DNA from 3 places in the Sporosarcina sp. Y1004 genome. Region 3 is predicted to be linked to each of the others. Evidence: riboswitches for the same ligand, from Rfam matches in the RefSeq annotation. Region 3 holds a riboswitch; each other region holds the start of a gene.
The links. Region 3 has a riboswitch for preQ1 ahead of AC25Y6_RS08085 (QueT transporter family protein). Riboswitches for the same ligand answer to the same signal wherever they lie in the genome.

Region 1 (10,104 bases), on a different contig from region 3:
TTTTCAATGCTTCTTCAACGAGATGAAAACCCTCGACAAGGAATTCTTTCGACTGATCGCGTTCTTTTCGTGTTGTAACAAGCTTTTTCCAATGTTTCACAAGTGCGTTTTGTGAGGATTCAATGCGTTTCATATATTCTTTACCGCCTTTTTCTTTTCAGTGTAACAAATGACGGTATAGTTGGCGATATTTGTGTCCAAAATGAGTGTGGGAGGTTGATAAAATGGATTTTCAAATAAGAGATGCGATTACGGCAAACATGACGAATAATACAGCGGATGATATCCGTAACGTTGTGGAAGATGCCATCAAGCGAGGCGAAGAACACCTGTTACCAGGCCTTGGGGTGTTTTTTGAAAAGCTGTGGAATAGTTCAGGTGAACAGGAAAAAACAAAGATGGCCGGAGAACTAGCACAAGTATTTTCGGCAAGTTAAACTTTGTAAAAACTTCGTGTACAACTGTCACCCGCACAATTTTCTAGGATGGCATTTGGATAAACATAAAGCCGCTCATTCATTGAGCGGCTTTAGTATTTTAAAACTAGAAATTTCACCAAATCCTTCACGAAATAATTTCATTTATTGATCAAACATATTTTCAGTTTACCATTAACTTTGAATGAATCAGCAAAAAAGCCTAGGTGGCAAACCTGGGCTTTTAAAGTATTTAATTTAATTGAATCAATTTCATAATTGCTTATTTTAATTAAAAACCCTAATATTAACGAAATTTCTTAATAGATTATTCGTTTGCATATATGAGTTCCGTTGATTGCAACGGAAGGCGGCGACTCCAGCGGGAACAGCTAGGAAGAGAAAGAAGTTCACTCTTCCATAGCTGAAAGCCCCGCAGGAACGCAGTGACGAGGAGATTGAAGCCGTGCCCGCGGAAAGCTTCCGCCTGGAGTGTAAATCAACCTTGTTCGAATCTTAGTACAAAATCCTCTTTATGAAATTGATTTAATTATAACAAAGATGCAAGTACAGCTTTTTGTGCATGCAATCGGTTCCCTGCTTGTTGGAAAACATAAGAATTTGGACCATCGATAACAGAAGTCGCTACTTCTTCTTCACGGTGAGCAGGTAAACAATGCAAGAACATGTAATCCTTTTTCGCATGAGCCACCAAACTGTCGTTAATTTGAAACTCTTTGAATGCTTCGAGACGTGCGGCCGCTTCTTCTTCTTGCCCCATACTCGTCCAGACATCAGTATAAACAACATCTGCATCTGTAACAGCCTCAACAGGATTCGTCGTTTCAAAAACACTTCCACCATTTTTTACAGCAATAGCTTGTGCTTTCACTAAAAGATTCGGATTGTATTCAAATCCTTTTGGTGTTGCGACAGCTACATGCATACCCATATGTGCTGCGGCAATGACCAGGGAATGTGCTACATTATTTCCATCCCCAATGTATGCTAACTTCATTCCCTCTAATGACCCTTTCACTTCCAAAACCGTCAGTAAATCTGCTAATGCCTGACATGGATGAAAAATATCCGTCAAGCCATTGATAACTGGAACCGAAGTATGTTGTGCCAATTCTTTCACCATTTCATGTGAGTTCGCACGAATCATGACGCCATCTAAATACTCAGACAGTACATGACCAGTATCATAAACCGATTCCCCACGCCCAATTTGCAAGTCGCGTGCATTCATGAATATCGCATGCCCACCTAGCTGGATCATTCCCACTTCGAATGAAATACGTGTGCGCGTTGAATGCTTCTCAAAAATCATACCGAGTGTTTTTCCCGCCAATAAATTTGGCATCTTGCCAGCTGCCATCTCTTTTTTCATAGTATCCGCTTTATATAATAGATACGCTACCTCATCACGCGTATAGTCCAGTAGTGTCAATAGATCTTTCCCTTTTAATCCTGCTAATATTTTAGTTTCGTCCAAGTCAATCATCACCACTTCTTCATCCCCTATCGTTTATTTCAATTGGTATCTCTGATTATATGTATGCATAAATATAAAGTCAAGTGTATTTTTATAGATATTCATAAATAAAAAAGGCTTAAGCCATTTTACTGGCCTAAGCACACCTTTTAAATCTTATTCGAAAGTGATTTTATTTACAGTATCCCGGTCTAATTTTTTAATAACTGCGACAATCAGTTTTACCGTATTTTCAAAATCTTCACGGTGTAAAATTCCTGCATGGGAATGAATATATCTTGTTGGTATACAAATCGCAAGTGATGGTACACCCTTTCCAGAAAGATGGATTGAACCCGCGTCCGTCCCACCACCTGGAATTGTTTCGAACTGATATGGAATACCATTTTCTTCAGCGGTATCGACTACTAGCTCACGCAATCCTTTATGTGAAACCATTGAAGCATCGAATAATAAAATTTGTGGACCATCGCCCATTTTGCCCGTCGCTTCTTTTGAAGTGACACCTGGCGTATCACCTGCAATCCCTACATCAACTGCAAAACCGATATCCGGTTGAATTTTCGTTGCCGTCGTTCGTGCACCCCGCAGTCCAATTTCTTCTTGTGCAGCCCCGACGCCGAAAACGATATTCGGGTGTTTTTCGCCTTTAAGCGCTTTCATAACATCGATAGCGATTGCGCAGCCGATACGGTTATCCCATGCTTTTGCAAGGAGGTATTTGTCATTTTTCATCACTGTGAATTCAAAATAAGGCACTACCATATCTCCGGGCAGAATACCCCATTCCATTGCTTCTTCCTTTGAAGTTGCTCCGACGTCAATGAACATATCTTTAATATCGACAGGTTTTTTACGTGCTTCCGGTGATAATATATGCGGAGGTTTTGATCCTATAACACCTGTAATTGTATCGCCTTTGCGTGTAACGATTGTCACGCGCTGCGCAAGCATCACTTGTGACCACCAGCCTCCAACGGTTTGAAACGACAGGAAGCCTCTATCATCTATTTTAGATATCATGAATCCGACTTCATCAAGGTGACCAGCAAGCATGATTTTAGGTCCATTTTCTTCGCCCGTTTTCTTCGCAATCAAAGATCCGAGTCCATCCTGTTCGATTTCATCCGCAAATGGCGTTATGTACTTTTTCATCACTTCACGGGGTTCACGTTCATTTCCTGGAATCCCTTTAGCATCCGTTAACTCTTTTAGCATCGCTAATGTATCGTCTAATTTTGTCAATTACTTCGCCCTCCTAAATATGTCCCTATGAGTAGTATATGCGAAAAGTGAAGTGTTATCAAAAAACTAGGTTTTAATATATCCTTAAACAAAAATACCCCCCAACCAAAAGTTAGATTGAGGAATTTTAGTTTACATCAACTATCAAAAGATAATTTTTTGGACGTGTATATAGTGAATTTCCTAGGTGGCTCTAGTGCTGTTATAATAACTCTTTACGCAAATCGGCAGCGCTTTTTGGTGATAGTAAACCAGGTGCAATATCAAATACTGTTTTTGCGCCTGTTTCACCTTTCTCATTCAACCTGTAAGCTGCGCGTGCGTATGCAACGAGTACACTTGAAGTAAATTCGGGATTGCTACCCAGTTTTAGTGAATACTCCATTACTTGTGTATTGCCAACACCTGTCTTACCGCTACGAATTACAAAACCGCCGTGTGGCATTGCCGAGTGGTCCTGCTTCAATTCTTCTTCAGTGATAAAGGTAACAGTCGTATCGTAGTCAGAGAAGTAGTCTGGCATTGTTACAATCGTGTTTCGCACTTCTTCAGCGTCAACGCCTTGTTCCAAGACCACATAGCATTCACGCGTATGTTTCTCACGCGTCGACAATTCTGGTAACGAACCATCCCGCACGCGATCGACTGCATCTGAATCAGGAATCGTATATTGAACAGCACCTTTTACACCATCAATTCTTCTGAGTGCGTCGGAATGTCCTTGGCTTAACCCTTTGCCCCAAAATGTATACGTTGCTCCTTCTGATAATACTGTTTCACCGAACAAACGATTGATGGAAAATAGACCCGGATCCCATCCGACGGAAATGATCGCAGTCTTACCATTCGGTTTAGCCGTTGCATCAACCGATTCAAAGTATCCTGGAATTTTTGCATGCGTATCAAAACTATCGACAGTATTGAAGAGAGCAGAAAGAGCTGGTCCTTGTTCCGGTAAATCATTTTTTGATCCACCGCAAAGAATTAGGACATCAATATCTTCTGTATAATTTTGGATGTCAGACATCATATGAACAGGTATATTGCCATTCAGCAGTTTAACGTCCTCTGGCTTCCTCCTTGTAAATACGCTTACCAGTTCCATATCGTTGTTTTGAGCAATCGCGTATTCAACACCGCGGCCTAAATTTCCATAACCTGCAATTCCGACTCTAATTGTCATCGTTTTTATTCCCCTTTCGATCTAATGCTTTCAATTTCAGCAATTTACTATATAAGTTTATCTCTTTATTCGTCATCTTTCTATATAACTCATCTGCTTTTGCTAAAAAACATTCATCAATCAAGACAAATCCATATCCAGTGCCGCTTTGTCTAATCAAAGGAAGTGCTTCATACTTTAATGGATATCCGCCATCTTCTCTTAAGAACCCTTTTAATGATTTCATATATTTCATAATGGCACTATGAAGTTTTTCATTTCTATGCATCGGTTCTGATGATGTAAAGACGAATGTCGTTGTTTCGCCATATGGACTGCTTCCTTCTGAATTCGCTGCATGTTCTGCAACCCATCCTGTAAAACGGCCATTGTCGGCCAATTGAATGATTTTATCAAAAACCGTACTTAAAATTTCATTTATCATAAAAGACAAGTCTGGTTCTTCTTCTATCAACTTTTCATTATCAAAGTGCATGACCCATCCTGCAGTCGTCATTTCACGATCCAAAACTGTTTCAATTTCAATATACGGACCCGGATTTCGTGACTCGTCATGGTACAGTTCTGCAAGAGTGATTTGCATATCATTCTGCACGGACTCCGGAATAGTCATAAGCATTTGCTTGTCTATCGTCACTAAATCATTTACTACTCTTCCAAAATAAAACGGAATTTCTTTCTGTATGCTTATCAAAGCTGAAGCCAATCTAGACTTTTCATCGTCTGCACGAATATTTAGTTTAAATGGAATCGTCACCACATGACCAACGCTAGTCCAAATAACTGCTTCCATAAAAATCGCTTCGATGGATGAATACGCATGCTTCACTACAATTCCCGCTTTAACGACAGAATTCGCCTCAAAGTGATTTGTTTGAATAAATATTTCAATTGAAGTATCAGATGCGATATGTGCAATTACTGGTGATCCTAAATTGAATGATTGGTGAACATTCATATATTCAGGTTTATTCAAATCGGCAACTTGGCGTTCTGACAAATCCCTAGCGTAAAAAGGCTCGTAGTAATCCTCCAATTCCAGTTCAACAAAAATATACTGTTTTTCAATTTGCGCTTCATTCTTTGTATTATCTTGTTTACTGAAAAGTTTTTTAAGGAAACTCATTCATTTCTCACCTCTTTTTCTATCAGATCTAATCGTAATCTTATCGCTACAGTTCGTATTATGGCAAACCAAATGGATTGTTCACAATCTATCCTTTTCCCCTTAGCTCAAACTAATGCTAAAATATAGAACGGTATCTATATAATTGAAAAGAGGCTACATTATGCGTGGGTTTGTTTACCTCATTGTATTTTTCTCGTTTTTCGACTTATTTTCACAACTTCCCGTTATGAGTCCATTTGCATTATCACTTGGTGCTACGCCATTCCTCGTAGGACTTGCGGTAGGTATCTATTCATTTTCTAACACAATCGGGAATGTCATTTCAGGTTTCATGACCGACAAACGAGGTCCATTCCTCATACTAGTACTCGGACTTTTTGCGACAGCGATTTCTCTCTTCCTCTACGCGTTTGTTTCTGGGCCGATGTCACTGCTCGGGGTGCGATTCGTTCATGGTTTTATGGAAGGACTAATTGTTCCCGCAGCCTTCACTTTCCTAGCAAATCGTGCAGAAGGTTCAAAACGTGGTAAAAGTGTTGCAATTTCGGGTGCATTCGTTGGAATGGCCGCAATTTTAGGACCTGCATACGGCGGTATTGTTGCTGCGAAAACAAGCACCTCATACATTATGGCGGTCAACGGCGGGATTATGCTGTTGTTAGCAATACTAGCATTCTTTGTTCTTCGTTCTTATACATATGTACGAAAACAACCTTCACAAGGTGCTGGTGAATTCCAGGTTATTAATCTGTTCCAGCATCCCGGAATGGTCAGAGCTTTTGCTGGGGCATTCTTTTTAATGTTTTCACAAGGTGTACTAGCTCTTGTTTTACCGTTAAAAGTAGCTTCGCTCGGATTCGATACGAAAACGACGGGGTTATTATTAAGTACATTCGGCGTGGTTGCAATTCTAATCTTTTTATTACCCATTAATCGAATTTTTGACCGCGTACGACCGGTTGTGACGCTAGCATTCGGAATTGCACTCATGGGATTGAGTATGTTGTTCCTAAGCCAAATTGAAGAATTGAATTACTTGTATGTCGCAATGGGTATTTACGGAGCGGGATTTGCTTTCCTATTCCCATCGATCAACTCACTGCTAATCGATTCTTCGTCTGCTGAATTCCGTGGAAAAGCTTATGGTTATTTCTATGCATTCTTCTCAATAGGCGTTGTTGCTGGTTCGGGACTTATCGGCTTCCTCGACCTAGAATATCGAGGAGCATTCATGCTGACTGGTTTCCTCCTGCTGGCAGTTGCTCTGTATGCGTTAATTGGCTTAACAAAAAGAGAAGCTATTGACAAATCAGAGTAGGTCGTTTAATGTCAGATACGAAATGAATACCCTGTTCGGGAGAGGTTCATAGCGACCCTCTTAAAAAAACTATGGATTACGGAATTTAAGTCATGTGCATTCGATATGGCTCTTTTTTCCGGCGCCTATGGACCTCCCTGACAAATTTATGGGAGGTTTTTTAATTGGCTGGAAGAGATGAGGCAACACTGACCGACTTAACTTTACTCGGTAATCAAAACACAAAATACGTGTATGAATACAACCCTGACGTTTTAGAGTCAGTCGACAACATGCATATCAATCGTGATTATTTCGTGAAATTTAATTGTCCTGAATTCACTTCACTTTGCCCAATGACCGGGCAACCCGATTTTGCAACGATGTATATCAGTTTCATTCCAGACAAAAAGCTAGTAGAGAGTAAAGCACTTAAATTATATCTCTTCAGTTTCCGCAATCATGGCGATTTCCATGAAGACTGTGTCAATATCATTATGAATGATTTAATTAAACTGATTGAACCACGTTACATCGAAGTATGGGGTAAGTTCACACCACGCGGCGGATTATCAATAGACCCTTATTGTAACTATGGTAAACCCGGCACGAAATACGAAAAAATGGCAGAACACCGGATGATGAATCATGATATGTATCCGGAAAAAGTAGATAACCGTTAAAAAATTAAGCTTAAGGTAGTAAACGCTACCCCAATTGCTATGTGGATTTAAATTGTTGTCACCCGTTATTGATGAGCGGTTGGACTATACTTAACATCATTGAAGATAAATCAGTTGTCTATTCAGAAGAATAAAGAGGCAGGTACTATCCCATTTTGGAATAGTACCTGCCTCTTTTTTTCAAAGTTCATCAAGCATTTTGCATTTGATAATTCTTGATTTCTTCCATGAACGGATCACCGTATCGTTCCAATTTCGCAAGTCCTACACCGTTTACTTCTAGGAACGCATCATTCGTGATTGGCATTCTTGCTGCCATGTCCCGTAATGTTTTATCGGAAAAGACAACGAACGGTGGTACACCGGCTTCTTGAGCCAGTTTCATACGAAGTGCACGGAGCTGATCGAATAACGGATCATCATTTGCGACTTGCATAGTAACAACAGAAACTTTGCGATGTACTGTCACCTTGCCTGTCAGTACATCTTTTCCTGCTTCACTAACATAAATGGTCGGAAATTGCCCATTTTCCACGCCAAGATAACTTTCCGAAATTATAAACTCAATAAAATCAGAAATGTCTTTAGCGCTGCGTCCTTTCATCAAACCATATGTCGTTAATTTATCGAAACCGAATTCAATCACTTTCTTGTTCCGTGATCCGGTTAATACTTGCGCAATCATAGACTTACCAAATCGTTGGCCCATTCGAATGACGCATGACAATACTTTTTGAACATCTTCCGTGACGTCTGTACTTTCACGAGTGTCAGTGCAATTGGCACATCTTCCACAATCCACTACATCCGTCTCTCCGAAATACAAGATAATGAACTTTTGTAGACAAGTTTCCGTATGGCAATAATCAATCATGGACTGTAATTTCTCCAGCTCAGCGGGAATTCTACTTTGGTCTTGCGATTGGTCAATTAAGAAACGTTGTGTTTGCACATCCTGCGATGAAAAGAGCACCGTACATGCACTATCGAGCCCATCACGGCCTGCACGGCCTGCCTCCTGATAATAACTCTCCATGTTTTTCGGCATTTGGTAATGAATAACGTAACGAATATTGGACTTGTCAATTCCCATTCCAAATGCATTCGTCGCTACCATAACAGCGGCTTCGTCATTTAAAAAGCGGTCTTGGCCGGATTGGCGTTCAATATCCCCAAGTCCAGCATGGTATTTTGCGACTTTCACTCCACTTCTTTGTAGAAAGTCATGCACTGAATCGACGGCTTTACGAGTCGCGGCATAGATGATACCCGCTTCCCCTTCATTTTTCCGAACATATTCTTTTACGAATTTCTCACGGTCTTGCCCTTTAACAACGGAAAAAGTTAGATTTGCTCGTTCAAAACCAGTCATTACTGTATTATTTTCACTAATTCCGAGCTGCTTGCAAATATCTTCCCGAACTGCCGGCGTAGCAGTAGCTGTTAAAGCAAGTAGAACCGGTTTTTTATCAAACAAAGAAACGATGCTACTAATATTTCGATAACTAGGTCGGAAATCGTGACCCCATTGTGAAATACAATGCGCTTCGTCGATGGCAACCATCGGAATTTTCATCAAACGCAACTGATTTTTAAAAGAGGGAGAGTCAAGACGTTCTGGTGCCACATAAAGAAGCTGATATTCACCCTGCACAGCTCTTTCCATCGTATCAAAGTATTCCTCCGATGACATCGAACTGTTGATGTATGCTGCCGGAATCCCAACTTGATGGAGCGCGTCAACCTGGTCTTTCATCAATGAGATTAGTGGTGAAATAACGAGGACTGTACCATCCATCACAAGTGCGGGAACCTGATAACAAACAGACTTACCGCCGCCAGTCGGCATAACACAAAGCATATCTTGATAATCCATAACACCACGGATTACTTGCTCTTGTCCTATCCTGAAAGAAGGGTATCCGAAATACGTTGTTAATATCTTTAATGCTTTTTCGATTTTTACCGTCTCCTTCCAATATATGTCGATATTAAAATAGCCTTAGTCAGAAACTGGGGACTAGACGAAGAAAAAAGCACCGGGTAATGGTGCTTTTTGTAGGTTTAGTTTTCAAAAAGCATACGTTCCTCGTCGCGGCTATGTATTTCATTGACGACAATCAAAGCGTGAAATTTGTGTAGTGCAGCAGGGCTTAAATTTTCTTCTTCGCGCAATTGCTCAATGTCTTTCACAATAATTCGCAGTAAATCATGATCCCGTGTCAATTGAATAACTGCGTCCTTTAAGTCCGGGTTGCGTTCAGCAACTTCTCCGTAAAATCCTTGTTCTTCCGCATCCGCATGACTAATAACACGTGTCTTCCAATATTCAATCAAGTCATCTGCCGCTTGATTCGCTAATTCAGATCTCCCTGTTTTAAGAAATCCATCATACCCTCTGTTTTACCCATTGCTCCTGAAAGTCCACCTTCATGTATCGCGCGGTGAGAGTGAAGGTGTTTGAGTGCAGGTCCAGCCATTTCAATCATCCTTTCATCTCGAGCATTTCTTTAAGAATACCAGATTTGAAGGCATAATGGAATGATTGCCGGGTTATCATTAGATCAGTTTCGTTTTCAACACAGCTTTGCCTTCTGCCACTTCGATTTCTGCGTATGCGCCGTTGACAAATGTCATTTGAGGAGGCACATGT
Region 2 (10,104 bases), on a different contig from region 3:
GTCGATTGTAAGCCGCAATGCAGACCCATTGAAAGAACTTGTCATTTCGATAGGGAAGTTTCATGCAGGGGATGCGGATAACGTCATTCCAGAGAAAGCAGTTATGGAAGGGACAATTCGAGTCTTTGATGAGGACTTACGAATGCTTGCCGGCAAACGTCTAATTGAACTCGCACAATTTGTCGGTCGTGGACTCGGTTGTGAAGTTGAAGTCCAAATAGAAAAAGGCTATGACGCACTTTGGAATCATCCAACGCAAGTGAATATTGTCCGCCAAGTGGTAACGGATGCATTTGGTAAGGACGTTTTGGTGGAAACTCAACCAATTATGCCGGTTGAAGACTTTTCTTATTTTCTGCAAAGAATTCCAGGCGCATTTTTCTTCGTTGGAGCAAAAATGGATGACACAGATAATGTCTTTCCACATCATCATGAACGTTTTGACTTTCACGAACCTGCAATGGAAATGATCGCGAAAACATTCGCGGGAATTGTACTTGCATATCAAACATAACCAATGCTCGGAGCGCAATAGCCCGTACAATATTAAAGGCAGGACTATAATTTTATAATAAATGAATGCTAGTTGTTGTAAACGGTTGAATAAAGGGGGAGTTAAAGATTAAAATAGTTATCGCTCCAGATTCATTTAAAGGCAGTGTCACAGCGATGGAAGCTGCACGATCGATTGAAAAAGGTGTTTTCCAAGCGTTTCCAAATGCAGAAACGGTTCTTGTCCCTGTAGCAGATGGGGGCGAGGGAACAATGGAAAACTTAGTCGCTGTTACCAAAGGATATACGAAGACAGTTCTAGTTATAGGACCACTTAGAAGTCCGATTGAAGCTAAATACGGTGTGCTTGGAGATACTAAAACTTGTATAATCGAGATGGCGACTGCATCAGGTTTGAATTTATGATTAAGCCAAGAACACCCGTGACTTCAATCGTGGGATGAATTGGCTTTCTTTTTTTGTTCTAAAGTGACATCACTATGCAAACGCATGTTCCATTTGGTATAATATTCTTAATGGAGGCAGGTGACAAACTATGGAGACGAATAAAGAATATCGAACTTTTCAATTCAACATTAAAAATGGCCATAAAATGTATACTTATATCGATGAACTTTGTCTAAATAGTAATAACCTATATAACACGACAAACTTCTTTATCAGGCAAGTTTTGTAGATGAAGACATTATTCCGACCTACAAATCGGGGAATAATACAAATCACATTTTCAGTGGAAAAGATTAAAACGCGGTATTTACCGTACTAAAAATAATTTTTTAATAAATACAGATGTTAATGGTGCAGTAAACATCCTAAGAAAAGTAGTGCCGAAAGCATTCGCTAACGGTATAGCGGCTGTGTGTTCCCAGCCTCAAGTGGTCAATGTGCGATAGCACCAACCCTGAAACCCGTGACTTCAGTCGTGGGAGGTTCATTGAGCAGTACTGAATTAGATCCACTTAACGCAACTACTTATGGAACAGGTCAATTGATTAGACATGCACTCGATGAAGGATTTAGAAGTTTCATATTGGCGCTTGGTGGTTCAGCAACAAACGATGGGGGCGCTGGAATGCTTCAAGCACTAGGTCTAGAACTGAGGGATAATACAGGTGCGGAGATTGATTTTGGCGGGGGATCATTAAATAAACTGGACACTATTTCTACGGGAAACATTGATCCCTGCATTAGTGAAAGTCGATTTTTGATTGCGTCTGATGTTGAGAATCCCTTTGTTGGACCTAATGGGGCTTCACACGTGTTTGGTCCGCAAAAGGGCGCGACTAAAGAAATAGCTGAACTCTTAGACAACAACCTTTTACATTTTGCTAATTTGATTGAAAGGGATATAGGCATTAGACTCCATGAACTTCAGGGAGCAGGTGCGGCAGGTGGTTTCGGAGGCGCAGTTCTTGCGTTTTTTCCTTCAACAATAAAGCGGGGTGTAGATGTCGTACTCGAGTATACAAGGCTTGACGAACATCTATTAAATGCAGACCTTGTCATTACGGGCGAAGGACAACTGGATTTTCAAACGGCTTTTGGAAAAACACCCATGGGAGTTACCCAAATGGCAAATAAACGCAATGTATCTACTATAATTCTGGCTGGGTCGCTAATGGGGGATATCGATTCACTTTATCAGTACGGCGTAATTGGAGCATACAGCATCATGAATAAACCGATGAGTTTAAATGAGGCCATGGAAAACGCAAGTGAGCTATTAGAAAAAGTCGCGGAACAAGTTTGTCGTACCTATTTTTCAACTAGAAAAGTGGTTGAATGATATGGAAATCAAAAAACGATTGAAAAGCTAAACAAAAAAGCCCTAAACAGTTCACCTGAACTTGTTTTGGGCTTTTTCATGTTATTGAATTGCTTGAATATCCTTCAAAATTGCATAACCGTTTTTCACCTTTAAGTGAGCAACCAATTGCCCTTTAGCAGATAAATCCTCAAGCTCTTTTCCAGTGTTTTCTGGTACATAGAATCTATCTAAACCAAAGTTAATGGAATGAACGTTTATACCTGTCGTATTTTGATAGTCATAGCCATTCAGTTTTCCAGTTAAGTAAATACTGCCTTTTGGTTTTTTATCAGTTAAGCTATCAAGTACATAAATGTCTCCCTGTTTAACTAGCTTTCCATAAACAGTTAACTGATTGGAATTCGTGTGTTTTTCAATTTTTTTCAAAATACTTGTGGGAATTTCGCTTTTTGCAACTTCCTCAATTTCATAGCGGAGCGTTACATAATCTCCATACAATAAATCTCTCGGATCCACAGGCACAGTTAACAAGCTGATATCTTCACCGTACGTTAGCGCCCATAGCGGTTTAAAAGTCAAGCTAATTAACAATATAAGAGGGATGGCTAATGCAACGATGAAACCAAAACGCTTATTTTTCATCCTGTTCATTGGCTATCACCTTTCCTCTGACGTGTCTTTTCAAACCAGAAACCAAAGCCAATTAGGATCAAACCACCAATGACAAAGAATAGTGATTTTGGCATGAAGTCATATGACAAATCTGCGTAAAAGCGGAAAATCAGTGCACAAACAATGAGAACAGCGGGTAAACTACCGATTTTCAAGAAGAACAGTAGTTTTATCGCGAAAACAATTGTGAAAATAATCGCCATGATTTCGGCAGTATCTCCAGAAACAACATCTATCCAAGTAGTTGGAAATGTTAGAAATAGACCCGCTATTCCATAGACAACTGAACCAAGCCATTCAGACGATAATTGGTACCTGCCAAACGGGTAAAAGGCGAGAAATAACCCAATGATGAAGAAAGTACTTGCAATAAGAAGCCCATGCACATCAAAATAGATGAATAAATTGAAAATAAACGTCATTGCTAAAACCGTATTAGCGATGAACAAACCTCTAGAATGATCGAACCTTTTTTCATTCATCCAAAAAAGAAATGGAATGACAAGTAGAAGGAAGTAAGGTACACCACTGATTCCACCCCATACATTGAATCCATAGATAATGAAAAATCCTGTTGCTACTGCAGCTATAAATTTATCTTTCAAGTAATATGCGAGCGGTAAAATCCCGAGTCCCCACATGAAGAAATCTGCATAGACGCCTGCGCTTAGGTTAAACATTTGGCCAATCAAGAAGATACCAGCACCGTACACAGCCACACCGATATAATAAAGGCTACGCGATGTTTTTGGATAACGTTCTTCCATTTTATAGCCGCCAATATAAAAGCCAGCTGTCGCAAAGAATAATAGAATAAACTTTGCAAGTTTCGGTATTTCCTGCCAATTTCCAGCGATGAAACTTAAAATACCGACACCTATTAAAATGGCTCCAAAGACCAGCAAGACCCGCACAAAACCCACTCGTTCAGTAGGCTCGTATTCCGATAGAAGTGCGCTTCTTTGATCCGTCCCAAGCTTTCCTGCTTGTTCCAAATAGCGAAACTCCTTTTCAAGAACACGGTATTCAGAATTACTGACTTTTCTCTTCATCTAATCGAGCCCCCTATTCCATAGTTTCTCGTATGCTTAATTATACCCGTTTTTATTCATTAACAACACTGGAAGTTAAGGCTATTTTCTAGAACAGTTTAAACTGTATAAGAGACAAGTGGTAGATAGACGAATGAATAGTTTTTGGGCACTCTAGTACTTAGCACATTGTATTCTTTGCTGTGTGCTATAAGAAGTGTTCTTCCTTAAAATGAAAGTAGGGATGCGACGAAATCGCATCCCTACGTATTAAGAAATTTCGATAATGTATTGAAGTCGTTCAATATAGTAATACAACTGTATCCGTATTGCTCATTGTGTGGATTAAATTATTCGCTGGCGATTCTGGACAATTACCATGCGTAATTTTATTAGTACATATCTAAACCCCACGTTTATTCCCCCATATAAGGGTATGGAGCTGAGGTAACACCCTAACGTCATTCATGATAGATGAATTGACGGTCAAATCAACCAACCATTCATACCGATTCAGTAGAGTAGACACTAGCAGTTCATTTTCAGTCGTCGTCGTATCGTCGTTTCCTGTCTGTAAAAAGAAAGGAAAAGCCGGGTAACGTTGGTGGACGGCTTCGGCAAATTTGAAATCCACTTCATCAAAAATGACGATTTTCAAACTAGCCGTCGTATTAAGCAGTTTCTCCATAAATGTATCCAGTTTGCTGAAATCTGTTGCCATTCCAGAACTAGGTGGTTTTGGAGAAAGGGTAATATCATCGATTTCCAACAACCAATCCTGCCAAAAAGAAGCCTGCGTTTCAACCGCAACTTTCCAGCCTTGTTCATGGCATAAATCAACAAGTTCCCCGATACCTTTATGAAGCGCAGGATTCCCACCTGATATTGTTACATGTGAAAATGACTGCCCTCCAATAGCTTTAAGTTCATCTATAATTTCAATTGGTTGTTTCGAAACGCTCTTTCCTGAACCATCCCACGTGAAACTGGAATCACACCACGAGCATGAATAATCACACCCTGATGTCCGAACGAACATCGTTTTCAATCCCATTACCATTCCTTCACCTTGAATAGTTGGTCCGAACACCTCCATCACAGGAATCTTCATACGTTCTCCTCCAGTTTAGGCCGGTAGATGACGTAGCTTGTTGGCGTTTCACGGACAATGACCTGAAGACAGACTGCTTTATTGCTCCTCGTCTGTAGAACTTCCTGAATTGAATTATAAATCTGTTCGGCTAATTTCTCAGTTGTAGGGAAGTTAGCCTTAAATTCAGGATGATCATTCAATACGGAATGATCATATTTATCATGAATAAGGGTTTTGAGTTCCTTGAAATCAATCAGAAAACCAATTGAATCCAATTCATTTCCTCCGATTGTTATGTTCAAATAGTACGTATGCCCATGCATCACTTGGCACTTTCCAGCATTTTCACTCGGAATGTAATGCGCCGCAGAAAAATGCATGTCTTTGTTAAGTTCAAAACGAAACGAGTGCTGAACTTGTGGGTAAAATTGCTGCATCATTCGGAAACACCTTCAGACTTTTTAGTAATGTAAGCAATTAGTCCATCATTTCGTAACACACAAGCTGGACATTCCCCGCAGCCTGAACTTGGAATTCCGTTGTAGCATGTAAGTGTTTTGTGCTGTACAAAATCAAGTGCACCTAATTCATCAGCCATTGCCCAGACCTCGGCCTTATCCAGCCACATTAAAGGCGTATGGATAACAAAGCGCCCATCCATTGCTAAATTCAACGTGACATTCAATGACTTAATAAAATTGTCACGGCAATCTGGATATCCGCTAAAATCAGTTTCACTCACACCCGTTATTAAGTGCCGGGCTCCAATCGCATCCGCATAGACAGCCGCAAACGACAGAAATAGGTGATTCCTTCCTGGAACAAAGGTAGAAGGTAATTCACCATCTACTTCTTTTACTTCGATTTCATCACGTGTCAAAGCATTAGCAGATAGTTGATTAATAAGGCTCATATCGAGCAGTTTAAACGACACACCGAGCTCATCCGCAATTTTTCTTGCACATTCAATTTCCGCTGAATGGCGCTGACCATAATCAAACGTGACCGTCGCAACTTCAGCGAAATTTTTCAATGCCCAAATTAGACATGTTGTACTGTCTTGGCCGCCACTGAATACAACGACTGCTTTTTCATTTTTCATAGTAAACATCTCCTTAGTTTTTTTTGAGAGGGAGTTTTCGAACCTCTTTTTCGAACAATGTTAATAATAGCATAGGAGTAGAAGCTACTAGTAGTAGTTTCCACTTTAAATAAAATGATATATTTATTCAGTATTTATATACCGATTTAATCCTAATCAATTTTAATATATAAAATGTGATTTGTTGGTACATTCATTTGTATAAAGGGAATTGACATCACCAAGGATCAAAAACGGGAAGCATAAAATATATAGGATTAGTGCCGATTAACTCCACAAATTTTTATGATTTATGTATTAAAACGCTTTTTTAGCAGAAGATAATAACGAATCTTAACAATTACCGGGAAGAGTGTTTTTATGGTGCCCATTCGTAATGATGTAATCCCTTTAAAAACTCGAAACGGTATTGCGGATTCAATAATTGTTCGAAACTGCTAATTAAATAAGGGAGGTGTTAAAATCATGAGAACGATACAACGAATTGCCTTGGCTTTGGTAATAATTGGAGCAATCAACTGGGGCTTAATTGGATTCTTTAAGTTTGATTTGGTAGCATCACTATTTGGTGGACAAGAGGCGTTTTTATCACGGGTGGTTTACGGTCTGGTTGGGTTAAGTGGATTGGCTTGCTTGGGTATCTTATTTAATCCAATCGAAGAAACAGTCGCAGATAAAGAAATCAATCGTCGAGGCGTTAATAATCTCAGTTACGATACTGAGTTTGGTGAGGAAACAGATATTGCGAAGTTGCGTGAGTCTTCTAAGAAACCCATTGATGAAAAGAATTCAGCTGACACAAGAAAGAAGGATTCAACAGACAATAAAAAATAAAGGAAGCTGAGCAAAGTTGTGGCATTTGAAAAAACATCCCAGCCTATGTCATATTGACAAGGGCTGGGATGTTTTTTAATGCATTACCAATACTTTTTCGAAGGTATTAATATAAATTGGTGTCAATTTTCATTAATAATTTCATCTACTGTAGATTCAACTTCAGCTCGTGACATTTTTTCTTTACCACTCTTAAGCGTTTTTAATGTTGTTTTTGCCAAGGCAAGTGGGATTTTACAGAATAAAAGAATGTTTTTAGTGTCTAATGACTCTACATAGGCATCCGCTTTATCCAAGTTCTTTGTTGCATAGGAAAACATGTCGTTACGGTCCCAACCATCGGGAATAAAATGAACGCCGCGATCAGCATCTTCCTCTTGATTGCGAAGCATATTGACTGCCTGCAAACCACGTCCGTATCCTATAGCTAATTCACGATCTGTTTTAGTGCCATCATACATCTCCCATATGTCCGAAAGCATAACACCTACTAATCCTGCTACATAGTATGTATATTCATCTAAATCTTCTTTGGTTTTAACTAACCAATCCTTCTCGACCCATTTCGCCATTCCGTCTGCCATAATACTTGTTGACTCTTTTACCTTGTCCATAATATTTTCCGGACAAAAAGATAGCCAATCAGCCAGCCTTAATGTTACTTCAGGTAAAAGGTCCTCATAAGGCTTTAATAGTTGTTGATAGGCTGCACCATCAAAGTCTGCTTTTAAAAGTTCGCTTGTTGAGCGCAAAAGATATTGCTTCGTCTCCGATTGTAATCCTTCGTGATCTTCAATTTCATCAATTGCTCGCATACATAAATATGCTGATCCTACAGACTTTCTTAATGTTGGATTTAGTAATTTGATGGGGATATAAAAGGTTCTACTTGTCAACTTAAGGATGTGCATGGCTTCTTTATTTAACTTTGCTTCATTAATCAATGAAATGATCCCCCTTTCACAATGAGGTTGTTAATGTTTTGACGCGTCAGATAGAAAACAATCAATTACTCGGATAATATCTCAGGTTATTCAGATTGTATTCGCTCACAATATACTTGGATCGTATAATCTTTATTGTATCATGGACGGCAGTAATACGTACAAATAAACTCAGCCTACAACTTAAAGGCTGAGTTTGGATTATATTGCAGTCAACTTCAAATTGATGTCGTAATGTGCAAAAAAGACAAATTATTATTTCGTGTTCTTCTTTTTAGCGGCTTCTTCCAGTTTGCTTTTTGGATCTTTTGATAGGTCAGTATCTGCATAACCTTGGGGTGTTACACTAGTCGCTTTCTTACCCTTATCGTTATTTTTGTCTTTCTCCATTTTTTCACCCCCTATTAAAATGAATTGCTATATGTGATTGTTCCTTGTCACTTCATCTGGATTTGTATCACTGTAGATACCAGTTCCAAGTCCGCCACTCTTGGCAATTAATTCTTTTACTTCATTATAAGTTAGGCCCGAGTTTGCATTTTTTCTTTTTACGTCTTCAATATCTGTTCCAGATACTGTATAAGTTCTTTTGTTCGAATTGCTATTTATGTTCAAAAAGTCACCTCCATTTTGTGTATACTTATGTTCTCTCAATTCAGGATAATTATTCAGGGATTTATTGTCATTGGTGCAAGTGACTATATGGGACACTGCTTCGGAAATACACTATAATTGTCTAGAGTGAAAATCCAAAACACGAAAAAAGGTAATTGCTGATTTATTGGGCCATCAAGGTAGTTCGTCTGTTAGCCGCATTTTACAAATGAGAAATCAATATAAAATAATCGTATAAGTCATAATGAAAAGTCAGTAATCTGAATAGGGATGCTGACTTTTCCATGTTTATAGTTATCAGATTGTGAAAGAGGGCATGCTAATGAAACAAGATTCATCCACACTTAAGGTAATGCGGTGCGGACTAGGCATGACGGATAATGCCCGCAAAGGAATAGCGAAATTGACAATTGGCGAATATGCATTTTTTTCGATGCAAGAATCCTTTTATGTATATATTGAAAAACGACCGAATAATAGACAGGGAAATATGTCGTTTTCAATTTACTTTGATAACGTAGCGAATGAAGTTTTATCAAAACGTCTAAATGATAGAGTGGCCGTAATGGAATGCGTTTATCAAAATGAAAGTTTTTTGGCAACCGGTTTTCAAGTTAGGGGAAGGAAAGAACCCGTCCAGACAAACAGACGTCTTCCAGCACGCTTGAAATTTCTGGTAGGGCGTAGTACAGGTATTGCAATGCCGATTGATCTTTACACAAGCATTCGAGAGTTGCCGATTGCACAAGAACGTTCGGAGTATGTGAAGAAAAGAATTGCCGGCTGGGAAGGCTATCTGCGAGTAGAGGAAAGAATTGCCGATGTCGATGATTTGACGACGCCTTTTTCACACGCATCTTTGAATGCAGACTTCAGTAAATTGACCATTCGATGTAAAGAACTAAAAGGAAATGAATGGAATACTATTAATGGTTTCAGTGTTAAGTTGAAAGGACTTCAAAATGAAATTGGAAATGTTATTAATACGAGTAAGGGCAAAGGGATTGTAGAAATCGAACTGAGTCGCAACTGTAAAGAGATGGCTCGCCGGAATGAATGGAATCCGAATACATATAAGGAAGTAGTATTTAGTAACTTTGCTGCGCTTAGCCAGGTAAGGAGACTTCGAAAGGGGTTCAAAGATCTACAGGATGGACTTGCTGCCAATGCAAATTTGGAGAGGGTACTTTTTGAAGAGCGGCCAGTTGTACGTATTTCCAAGAAACAACAGAATCTTGTTTTTCATAATGAACTTAACCAGTTCCAGAAAGAAGCAGTCACTGGAGCAATGACTTCAAATGATTTGTACGTTATTCAAGGACCACCGGGTACAGGGAAAACGACGGTTATTTCAGAGATATGCCACCAGAATGTCAAAGCAGGTCTGCGTACTCTCGTTGCTTCCCAAGCAAACCTTGCTGTGGATAATGCACTCGGAAGACTTCTATCTCATCAGGACGTCCGAATTTTACGTTATGGTCGAACTGAAAGTATTGAAGAAGAAGGCAAAAAGTTCATTGAAGAAAACGTAG
Region 3 (10,104 bases):
CGCAGAGCGCCTGTTCAGAGGCGACAGGCATATGACGAGTTGGCGGAGCAGCGTCCTTTGCTGCAGAGCTAAATCGACTTATGACCCGAGCCTCTAGGCGCACGGAGCTAGACGTATCAAAAGCGTAGGGCGCCATTCAGAGGCGACAGGCATAAGACGGGTTGGCGGAGCAGCGTCCTTTGCTGCAGAGCTAAATCGACTTATGACCCGAGCCTCTAGGCGCACGGAGCTAGACGTATCAAAAGCGCAGAGCGCCTGTTCAGAGGCGACAGGCATATCAGAAAAGGCAGCCATGTAGATTCGGATAGTCTCCGTCTCTAAGTGGCTGCCTTACTTATATAATTATTCCCCCACCAAGCGGCTCAACGCGTTAATAGTGCCTGCGTGAACGCCTTCATGCCAAATTACAAATTGAGCGACCGCATCTACTGTTACCATCGTATGCAAAGGACCAATTGACATCGGTTCTTGTAACGAATCGCTCAGTTTCCCATCAAGTGCTTTCATAATACGCTCCGGTTGTTCCTCTAACGCCACGAGAAGTTCTTCAATAGAAGGGATGTTCCCCTCCCAGCTCTCTGGAGTCGAGCCCGATACAAAAAATGAAATCCATTCCGGATTAACAAGCTCATAGCCCTCCACTGCTTTTTGAATAAGTGTTTCCATAGAGACAAAAATATGACCCGCGTTCCAGCGAATCGTGTTGCTGAATCCTGCAGGTTGTGTGTCCCATGCCTTTTCACTTATTTTGGCTACACGGCCAAGTGTGTATATACGACTGAATTTCAATTGATTCAATGTTTCGATTATAATCATCCCTTTCTTAATTCTCCCCCTTCTACTCTATCGTACCCTCGGGGGAAATCAAAGCGGTCACTCCATATAGGGGTGACCGCTGCTTAATTATGGTTTAAAAGGATCTTCATTTGGTTTCTCTTTGTTCCATTTTTCGTGTGTATGCTGGTCAAAATTGCTTTTTCCTTTATCTACCTCGCCATTAGGAGAACCTACGCCCGATACCGGTTTATTATTACCCGTATTCGTATTATTTATCTTATTTTCGGCGAAAGCAGACGGTTTGTTCTCACCCGTCTCTTCCTTTTCATTTTCTCTAAAAACTTCCGATGTATTTGAATCGGAAGGATCCGCAAGCGGTAGCTCATCGGATTTAGACATCCCTTTAACATTTGGTTCTAGATCGTCTTTGTTTGGATAATTGCCATCTGATTTTGTCATATCTACTTTAAATCCTCCCTCTTCGTACGGGGAACCGGGATATGCTTTCCGTCCCCTCGCACGGTTCTCGTTTTTTTATTTTGAGTCTTGTTGCTTTAACTTTCGCTATCAAAAATAGCCAATCGTTAACACAAGTATTGCTAGTAGTAATTCAAGTAACCCACTGAAAAGATTAATATATTACGGATTTCTGAACGTATGATGCCCTTCATTCACTAAATAACCTTGAAGAGACGCAAACCTATTTTCAGAATCCTGTGAAACCATTATCCCACTATTTCGTCTTATTTACAATAAACAGGGGGGATTTTTTGGAGAAATCGCTTTTTTTTGCTATGCCATTAATCAACATCGCTATTCTTATCTGGATTGAACAAAGTCTTGAGGTTGAATACATATGGAAAACGATGGCGAAGGTTGTTCTATTTCTACTGATTCCACTCATTATATATAGAAAGTTTGGATTTCCATTCTTACGCTTACGCGGTACAGATTCTAAAAGTATGGGTATCGCAATCACTTCGGGAATCTTAATAATGGCCGTTATCATCATGTCATTTCTCTTATTAAAGCCATTCATTAATCTAAATGAACTTATTGGCGATTTAGAAGACGCTGGTGTAACAGCTACAGTGTTCCCTTTCATCGCATTCTATATCTTGTTCGGTAATTCGATACTGGAGGAGTTTTACTTCCGCGGCCTGTTGCCTAATATTATAAGCAATTCAAAAGTCCGGCTTCTTGTTCCATCCTTCCTGTTCGCAATTTACCATATCGCAATTTTTCTACCTTGGTTCAGTCCAGCACTTCTCGTAGTTGCCGTTGCAGGACTCTGGTTGGGAGGAGTGATCTTTCAGTTGGCCAATGAAAAAAGCGGAACCATTTTGCCCTCTTGGACAGTTCATATGTTTGCAGATATCGGTGTTTTACTTGTTGGAGTGTATATTATTTACTTCTATTGAAAGAATGATCAATTTGCGTACTTTACCTAATCATTCCCGCCAAAGGAAAGCCTTAAACCCATTTCAATCGTAACGAATCCGCAAATAGAAAGAAGCCGTACGCAATACCCTTGAGTAAAGGCATTGAGTACAACTCACATCATTGTCCATTTATTAAACCGCTGCCACGACGACCGTTACTTTGAATAAATCTCCATCTACTTCAATTTTCATATTCCCATTATGCAAATCGACGATGGATTGTGCTATCGCAAGACCAAGTCCAGAACCGTCCGTTTGGCGTGATGCATCAGCCCTTTTGAATCGTTCAAACAATTCGTCGGTGTTTTCACCAAGCTCATACTTCGTCACATTTTTCACGACGAATTCCGCGTTATCTCCCACTTTTCGAAGTGTAATATAGACACGGGTACCCGGCAATGTGTATTTAATGGCGTTGACAATCAAATTATCCAGTACGCGCCACCATCTTTTCCCGTCGACATAGGCAACAAGCGTAGACTCTGGTAAGTTCACCCTAAAATCAAGGCCCGATTTCGAAATTTCTTCTTCGTGTTCTGCAAGTGCTTGTTGAAGCAATTGTGTCAAATCGACGCGTTGTTTGTGAAGCTCCAAGTTACCGCTTGCCATTTTCGAAACTTCAAACAAATCCTCAATCAATGTCTTTAAACGCTGTGATTTCCTATCTAAGATATCTATATATTTTGCTCTATCTTCAGCTGTGATATCTGCCTTTTTCAATAGATCCGTGTACGTAATAATGGACGTTAATGGTGTCCTAAGATCATGACTAACGTTCGTAATAAGTTCCGTTTTTAGGCGTTCACTCTTCGCTTGTTCGGTCATGGAACTGCGGACACCTTCGCGTAGGTTATTGAGATTCCGCGCATGGTCTGCAAGCGGTGATTTTCCTTCGATTTTAATTTCCTCATGAAGACGTCCATTCGCCATCGCTTCAGTAGCCACAATAATACGATTCAAATACGCCGTTCTTCTCACGAAAATATAGAGGAATGGCAGCCCAGCAAACAATACAAGTGGAATGTAAATCATAATTAATATGGGTTGCATGAGAACGACGGCAAACCCGATGCCCGCTAGGAAAAAGCCAATTAATAGAAGGAACGATTGAACACCAATTGAACGATTCAAAAACATCCCTTGCCATGCAAGTATAAATCTCATACTATAACTATCCTTAATTTCTTGTTTCAACACCACTTCATCTTTTATTCGCTCCATGAAATTAACCAGCTGTAACACTGTTAGAAATACGAGGAGTGTAAGGAATACAAAAGAAATTACATATATAACCAAATTTTCGAGGCTATAAAAATAAGCATAGTCTGCAACAAACAATAAATTAATATAGAGCATCAGCAATGTTGTAACCAGCAGAGCTCCTTTTACATCGATTTTTAAACGACTATACCAGTCCGCCCCTCTTCTATCCTTCACCCAGTTCTTATTGAAACGAAACTTTGTCAACAGAAGGATTAATGCAATTAGCCCGACAATCCAAGTGCTATAGGCAATATATTTTGATTTGTTAAACCAGGCTGCAAGTTGACCATGAGACCCTTCCTGTGATATCCCTTTTGAAATGACGACAATACCCTCGAAAGTCCGATCTGGGTTTCCGATTATTGAGCGGTTACTGTCGATGTATTCCCCAGTATGGTTTCCTGTGTACTGGTATAAATCAGCATTTTTTATTCGAAGTGACTTAGCCTTGAAGTACCCTTCCTTGGAATTGTACATTCTCTTGTAGGCGGCGGGCGCTTTGACATCACCGGACGCAAACGTTTCACCCGTTTCCACATCTTTCAACTCATAGGCAACCCACCGGAAGTTATAATCGTCCACACCATTGAATCTTTCACTTACATATTGTTCAAGCGCTTCTCCTTTTTCTTCACGGACTTTTGCCTCTACATGTTTATCATCTTGGAAGTTTTTTCGAATATCATCTATTTTCACTTCTTGCTCTTTAATCAGTTCTGTTTTTAACACTTCATTGCCAGCCGCTTTCGCTTCTTCAATTCGGTCTTGATATTGGGCTGTAATATTGGAAATTTGTTCAGCCAATGTGCCGTAACGCTCACGATGTTCGTCGATTTCCTCCTGTGATACTTTGATTTGTTTTTTCTCCTTTTCCACATCAATCGGATTCAAAACGGTTGTACTAATTTTATCGTAAAAATACTCCATTTCAGATTTAAAATCCTCTGTATCAACAAAGCTATTCCCGATAAACTTTGGACCCGTATTTATAAAAGAGACAAGCGCAGTTAAAAACAAGGCGATAAGAATCGACCAGACAATAAGAGGCATTCGTTTATTTTTCATATTCACACATTTCCTTTCACTATCCGGGTGAAGTAAGCAATCGCCCTACTGGAACGTTCCATTCCATTTCCGACCAGGTCAATGATGTGGGAGAAACAGTAACCGATACTCAAAGCGGCAATGACAATCGCGATGATTGACCAAACTACAGCCCAGTCATTTTTCGATTTTGTAACCAATGCCCCACACCACCTTTACATATCTCGGATTTTTCGGATCTGCTTCGATTTTTTCGCGTATTTTACGTATATGTACCGCAACGATATTTTCAGCATTGTACGCTGCTTCATTCCAAACGCGTTCGTAGATTTCGTTGATTGAAAATACACGCCCCGCATTCTTCATCAGCAACTCTGTAATTTTGTATTCAATTGGTGTCAGTTTTACCACGCCACCGTCAATAGTGATTTCCTTTGCTTCTTCATCCAGAACTAGCCCGTCGATTTCTACTTTTTTCTGGCCATCGTACGTCCCAAATTGGATATAGCGACGCAATTGTGACTTCACACGAGCCATCAACTCCATTGGATGGAACGGTTTCGTCACATAATCATCTGCACCAACGGATAGTCCATGAATTTTATCGGAGTCTTCCACCTTCGCACTCAGCATGATAATCGGGATATTGCGCGCTTCCCGAATTTTGAACGTCGCTGTAATACCATCCATATTTGGCATCATTATATCGAGAATTAGAAGATGGACATCATTCGACTCCAGTAGCTCAAGCGCCTCTACACCGTCCGCCGCCTTCAGTACCTCATAACCTTCATTTTTCAAATATATTTCAATCCCGTTACGGATGTCCTGATCGTCATCCGCTACAAGCACTGTGAATTTCGCCATCTTCCGCACCTCGCTTTTCTCTATGATACCAATTGTACCCGCCAAATCTTAACATTCACCAACTGTAATTATGAAGAAAGTCTTAAGAACAGATTATATATGTTCGATTAAAGAATCCCGTTGAATCTATTTAATGAGAGAGTTGTGATTCGGGGTGTGGATTATAGACCGCTCGGCGCTTTGGGGATGCCTCTCGCCATGAGCCTGGATTAACGCTTCGCATCCAGTCTCAGGGCTTAGGCTACCCCTTTGCCGCGCCTAAGCTGGGGTGTCCATTATCGAGAGAGTGCGGTTTGGAGTGTGGTTTGTAGATCGCTTGGCGCTTTGGGGATGCCTCTCGCCATGAGCCTGGATTAGCGCTTCGCATCCAGTCTCAGAGCTTCGGCTACCCCTTTGCCGCGCCTGCGCTGATGTGTTCATAATCGAGAGAAGTGTGATTTTGAGATGTAAATGCTGAGATTATAATGTGATTACTATTTGATACTAATTTCATTGAAGAAAGACACACTGCAGATTGCACTAATCTCCGATAAAGAAATGCGCTTTCTTACATAGACCATCCAGCGAAGGCGCGACTTCGTGGTAGCCGAAGCGATAAGACTGAAAGCGGTCTTCTTTCTGGCTTATCGCGGGAGGCATCCACAAAGCGCAAAGCGGTATTAGCGGGATTTCTGAATCTAACTATAATGTTGGTACTTTTATTAATCACCTCCGCAATTATAGATAAAGAAATACGCTTTCTTACAAGGTCTATCCAGCTACCACGAAGCGGCAAGCGGTATTAGCAGAGTTTCTAATTCATTCACTTGTTTCGTGACTTTTTCAATGGCCTACCGTATTCATTTGTTCAACATAAATATCGGTGAAAAACCCCTGTTCTCCCAACTATTGATGGGGGAACAGGGGTTTATTCATTTAACAAGCTAGACTTCTTCACTTTTCTACCACTGAGCGTCAATACGAGGATTCCGCCTAGCAACATAGCAATGCCCGTCCAGGACGTTCCGTCGAGATGCTCGCCAACCACAATAACACTCAAAACAGCTGCAGTAAGCGGTTCAGCAAGTGATAGGGTAACGGCAGAGGACGATGGAATTCTTTTTAATCCGGTTGAAAACAGGATGTACGCTACACTTGTCGTAATTATTCCAAGATACAGTACCACAGATATTCCCCGAGCAGAAATCAGACCTTCCGTTTCGAATAAAAGCAAAAATGGCATCATCATCAACGCACTAATGGAAAAGATGACTGCAACAGCAGGTACAGCATCCACTTTTTCAAGTACTTCTTTATTTACAAGTGCGTAAAAGGCAAACAATAGCCCTGCACCAAGCGACATCAAAACACCTACTGGATTAACAACGATACCGTCTTTATTTAAAAATAGCAGTGCACACCCCACAATCGCAAGAGCGGTAGCTGTAAGCCAAATAAATGTCGGACGGCGTTTTAACAAGAACCATTCGATGATTCCAGAAAAAACAGGCGAACTGCCGATGGTAACGACCGTCCCTATCGCGACACCGGTTAATCTGACAGAAGAAAAGAATAGATACTGGAAAATGGCCATTGAAATAGCCGCGTAAATCGTAGCTTTCCACGGCCAATTCTTGAAATCAATTTTACGCATGATTAGTAATAGAATCAGCAATGAAAAACCACCCACCGCAAGCCGTGATGCACCAACTGTCAATGGATGGATGGTTTGCGGTAGGAACGTTTGTGCAGTGCCAGTTGTTCCCCATAGTATTGCACCTAACAACACGAGTGTGTAGGCAATTCGCTGCGACATGATTCCACTGCTCCTTTTCCCTTTATATATAGAAGATACCATATAATTCGAGAGTTCCAACATTTCAAGTTCACTTGACACGACTAGTAACTATGTACTATAATCACTAATTGTTCACACGTGGTTCGTAACCATCCCACGCTAAAAAACTAGGAGGAAATAAGTAATGAAAATAAAAACAATGGCCATAAGCGGGATCATTGCCGCTTTATATGTAGCCGTATCTCTATTAATAGCACCACTGGCTTATTCAGCAATCCAATTTCGTATCTCCGAGCTGTTCAACCATCTTATAGTGTTTAATAAGAAGTTCTTCTTTGGTATTGTGCTCGGAGTATTCGTCACAAACTTGTTTTCTCCACTTGGCATGTATGATCTATTTTTCGGCGTGAGTCAATCAATTATAGCTCTTTCAATCACGATATTTTCCGCTAAATTTATATCTGGAGTTTTCAAGCGAATGGTCTTCAACACACTAGTTTTCACCTTTACCATGTTCATCATTGCTTTCGAGTTAAACCTAGCATTAGAGCTCCCTTTCCTACTTACATGGTTAACAGTTGCAATCGGTGAATTTGTTGTCATGGCAATTGGAATTCCGATTATGATGGCTTTGAATAAACGGCTAAACTTCAAGAAATTGATTTAACCGAAACAGCACCCGCCACTTTGTCTTCAACTGAATTTTCCAAGGAGGGCTTAGATGTATATCTCCATTCAAGAAACTGCAGAATATCTTAGCATGCCCGTCGAACAAATTCAGAAGTATGTAAGAGAAGGACGGATTCGTTCTGTCCATGACGGCGAACAATTTCTAGTGAACAAAGATCAGTTTGGTCTTTATTTAGAACAGCTCGAAACATTAAAACACCAAATTGACGAATGGCGTAACGAACCCATTCCACCCGATCGCGACATTAAAGATGAAGATTGAAATACCGGCTGAAAATCTACGGATTTTCAGCTATTTTTATTTAAATAGAGTACTCCGCATCGTCCGTGTACACGAATGGAAAGGACTATAAACGGGAATACTTATTTAACCGAACAGTTGCTTTCATAACATTTTGCTAGTATAGTTGAAAACTGTTTCTAAATTACCAGTAACACGAGGGGGAAGTATGAAGAAAATATCAAACGTTTTTTATATCACAATTGGTCTCATCATATTGACCGTTGGATATGGCGCATTCGCTCCTGAAAGTTTTGAAGCAATAACAACGAACATCAAAAATGTTGTTGCATCAACATTCGGTTGGTACTACATGTTGCTCATGTCATTTATGGTAGTCCTGAGTATCTTTTTCATCATAAGTCCATATGGGAAGATTCGTCTCGGAAAAGATGCAGATCGACCGCAATTTTCAACGGTTACTTGGATTGCCATGCTCTTTTCTGCAGGGATGGGTATCGGACTCGTCTTTTATGGTGCCGCAGAACCATTGTCACATTTTGGAATCAATCCTGCCACGGAAGCTCCAAATACAGATGCAGCTTTTAAAGAAGGGCTACGACAGACTTTCTTCCATTGGGGGCTCCATGTGTGGGCAATGTACGGTGTTATCGCACTATCTCTTGCCTTCTTCCAGTTCCGCAAAGGCGAACCGGGATTAATTTCAGCAACATTGAAGCCGATATTCGGCAAAAAAATGGTTGGTCCGTGGGGCGTTCTCGTCGATGTACTCGCAGTATTCGCGACATCTTTTGGAGTTGCTACATCGCTCGGCTTCGGTGCTGTTCAAATTAATGCAGGCCTTCATTACTTATTTGACGTTAAAATTAATATCTTTTCTCAATTTGTCATCATCGGGGTCGTTACTATCATATTCATCGGTTCCGCTTGGTCAGGACTTAGCAGGGGTATTAAATATTTGTCGAATACCAATTTAGTACTTGCACTCGCACTTCTCGGATTTGTGGTTATAGCGGGCCCGACATTGCTTATTTTCAATATGTTTACTGATTCTTTTGGAGGCTATTTATCAAATCTCGTTCAAATGAGTTTTCGCACAGCACCTTTAGACTCCGGGGATCGTAGTTGGCTTGACAGCTGGACCATTTTCTACTGGGCTTGGTGGATCTCATGGGCACCATTTGTAAGTATGTTTATTGCCCGCGTTTCAAAAGGACGTACCATTCGCGAATTCATGATTGGTGTACTTGTTGCCCCTACGCTCCTTGGATCATTCTGGTTTTCAGCGTTTGGAACAACAGCCATCGATATCCAGAAAAGCGGCGTTCTCGATTTGGCGAAAGCCGATACGGAACTAGTCATTTTTGAAATGTTTAGTGCAATGCCTTTGTCTATCGCCGTTTCAGTATTTGCCATATTACTGATTGCTTCCTTTTTCATTACTTCTGCAGATTCAGCAACTTTTGTTTTAGGCATGCAGTCGACAAACGGTTCGTTGACACCCCCAAATACGGTTAAACTCATTTGGGGGATCATCCAATCGACAATTGCCCTCATTTTACTTTCTGTCGGCGGACTTACAGCCTTGCAAAACACCATTATCATCGCGGCGTTGCCATTCTCATTCGTCATGTTGCTGATGGTTGCCTCATTGATCAAAGCATTGAAAGTAGAAGCTAAGTTAATGAAGCTAAAAAAATGAGTTGAAAAGGCGATTCCTGAGATGGAATCGCCTTTTTCTTAACTTTTGATAAGAACCTTTTCACGTTGTCCAACCATATATAAGAAGTCTCCGATCAATGCGCTTGCTGTCGGATACATGCCTGCTCCCGGGCCAACAAGAGTAAGGGACCCTAGATAATCAGTTTCAACAATAATTGCATTATCAACACCGTCGACTCCATATAACGGATTGTCAGGACCAATCAGTACCGGTCCCACACTTCCTCGCAAGACACCCTTTTCATCAATTGAAATCTCCGCGATATGCCGATAACGAAGTT

Region 1: another riboswitch for preQ1. It lies ahead of queF (preQ(1) synthase); the one in region 3 lies ahead of AC25Y6_RS08085 (QueT transporter family protein).
Region 2: another riboswitch for preQ1. It lies ahead of queC (7-cyano-7-deazaguanine synthase QueC); the one in region 3 lies ahead of AC25Y6_RS08085 (QueT transporter family protein).

The regions. Positions count from the first base shown of each region.
Region 1 covers NZ_JBYHFQ010000016.1:73,431-83,534, forward strand. The annotation lists gene AC25Y6_RS12205 (TrmH family RNA methyltransferase) at 1-133, opposite strand, end outside; gene sspI (small acid-soluble spore protein SspI) at 225-437, shown strand; gene argF (ornithine carbamoyltransferase) at 967-1,923, opposite strand; gene AC25Y6_RS12220 (M42 family metallopeptidase) at 2,071-3,159, opposite strand; gene AC25Y6_RS12225 (diaminopimelate dehydrogenase) at 3,362-4,342, opposite strand; gene AC25Y6_RS12230 (hypothetical protein) at 4,332-5,468, opposite strand; gene AC25Y6_RS12235 (MFS transporter) at 5,632-6,789, shown strand; PreQ1 riboswitch class I at 6,825-6,868, shown strand; gene queF (preQ(1) synthase) at 6,954-7,451, shown strand; gene recQ (DNA helicase RecQ) at 7,642-9,411, opposite strand; gene AC25Y6_RS12250 (hemerythrin domain-containing protein) at 9,516-9,788, opposite strand; gene AC25Y6_RS12255 (hypothetical protein) at 9,809-9,931, opposite strand; gene AC25Y6_RS12260 (S66 family peptidase) at 10,011-10,104, opposite strand, start outside.
Region 2 covers NZ_JBYHFQ010000004.1:152,092-162,195, forward strand. The annotation lists gene AC25Y6_RS04710 (M20 metallopeptidase family protein) at 1-514, shown strand, start outside; partial or broken gene AC25Y6_RS04715 (glycerate kinase) at 622-915, shown strand; gene AC25Y6_RS04720 (glycerate kinase family protein) at 1,424-2,299, shown strand; gene AC25Y6_RS04725 (GDYXXLXY domain-containing protein) at 2,381-2,932, opposite strand; gene AC25Y6_RS04730 (DUF2157 domain-containing protein) at 2,929-4,005, opposite strand; gene queE (7-carboxy-7-deazaguanine synthase QueE) at 4,388-5,095, opposite strand; gene queD (6-carboxytetrahydropterin synthase QueD) at 5,092-5,517, opposite strand; gene queC (7-cyano-7-deazaguanine synthase QueC) at 5,514-6,179, opposite strand; PreQ1 riboswitch class I at 6,187-6,231, opposite strand; gene AC25Y6_RS04750 (DUF378 domain-containing protein) at 6,645-7,013, shown strand; gene AC25Y6_RS04755 (squalene/phytoene synthase family protein) at 7,136-7,957, opposite strand; gene sspL (small, acid-soluble spore protein L) at 8,213-8,347, opposite strand; gene AC25Y6_RS04765 (gamma-type small acid-soluble spore protein) at 8,375-8,572, opposite strand; gene AC25Y6_RS04770 (AAA domain-containing protein) at 8,895-10,104, shown strand, end outside.
Region 3 covers NZ_JBYHFQ010000008.1:98,137-108,240, reverse strand. The annotation lists gene AC25Y6_RS08120 (DinB family protein) at 343-816, opposite strand; gene AC25Y6_RS08115 (hypothetical protein) at 904-1,236, opposite strand; gene AC25Y6_RS08110 (CPBP family intramembrane glutamic endopeptidase) at 1,548-2,198, shown strand; gene AC25Y6_RS08105 (sensor histidine kinase) at 2,352-4,547, opposite strand; gene AC25Y6_RS08100 (hypothetical protein) at 4,550-4,726, opposite strand; gene AC25Y6_RS08095 (response regulator transcription factor) at 4,704-5,393, opposite strand; gene AC25Y6_RS08090 (DMT family transporter) at 6,301-7,188, opposite strand; PreQ1 riboswitch class I at 7,303-7,347, shown strand; gene AC25Y6_RS08085 (QueT transporter family protein) at 7,355-7,837, shown strand; gene AC25Y6_RS08080 (excisionase family DNA-binding protein) at 7,892-8,122, shown strand; gene AC25Y6_RS08075 (BCCT family transporter) at 8,310-9,803, shown strand; gene AC25Y6_RS08070 (homoserine dehydrogenase) at 9,842-10,104, opposite strand, start outside.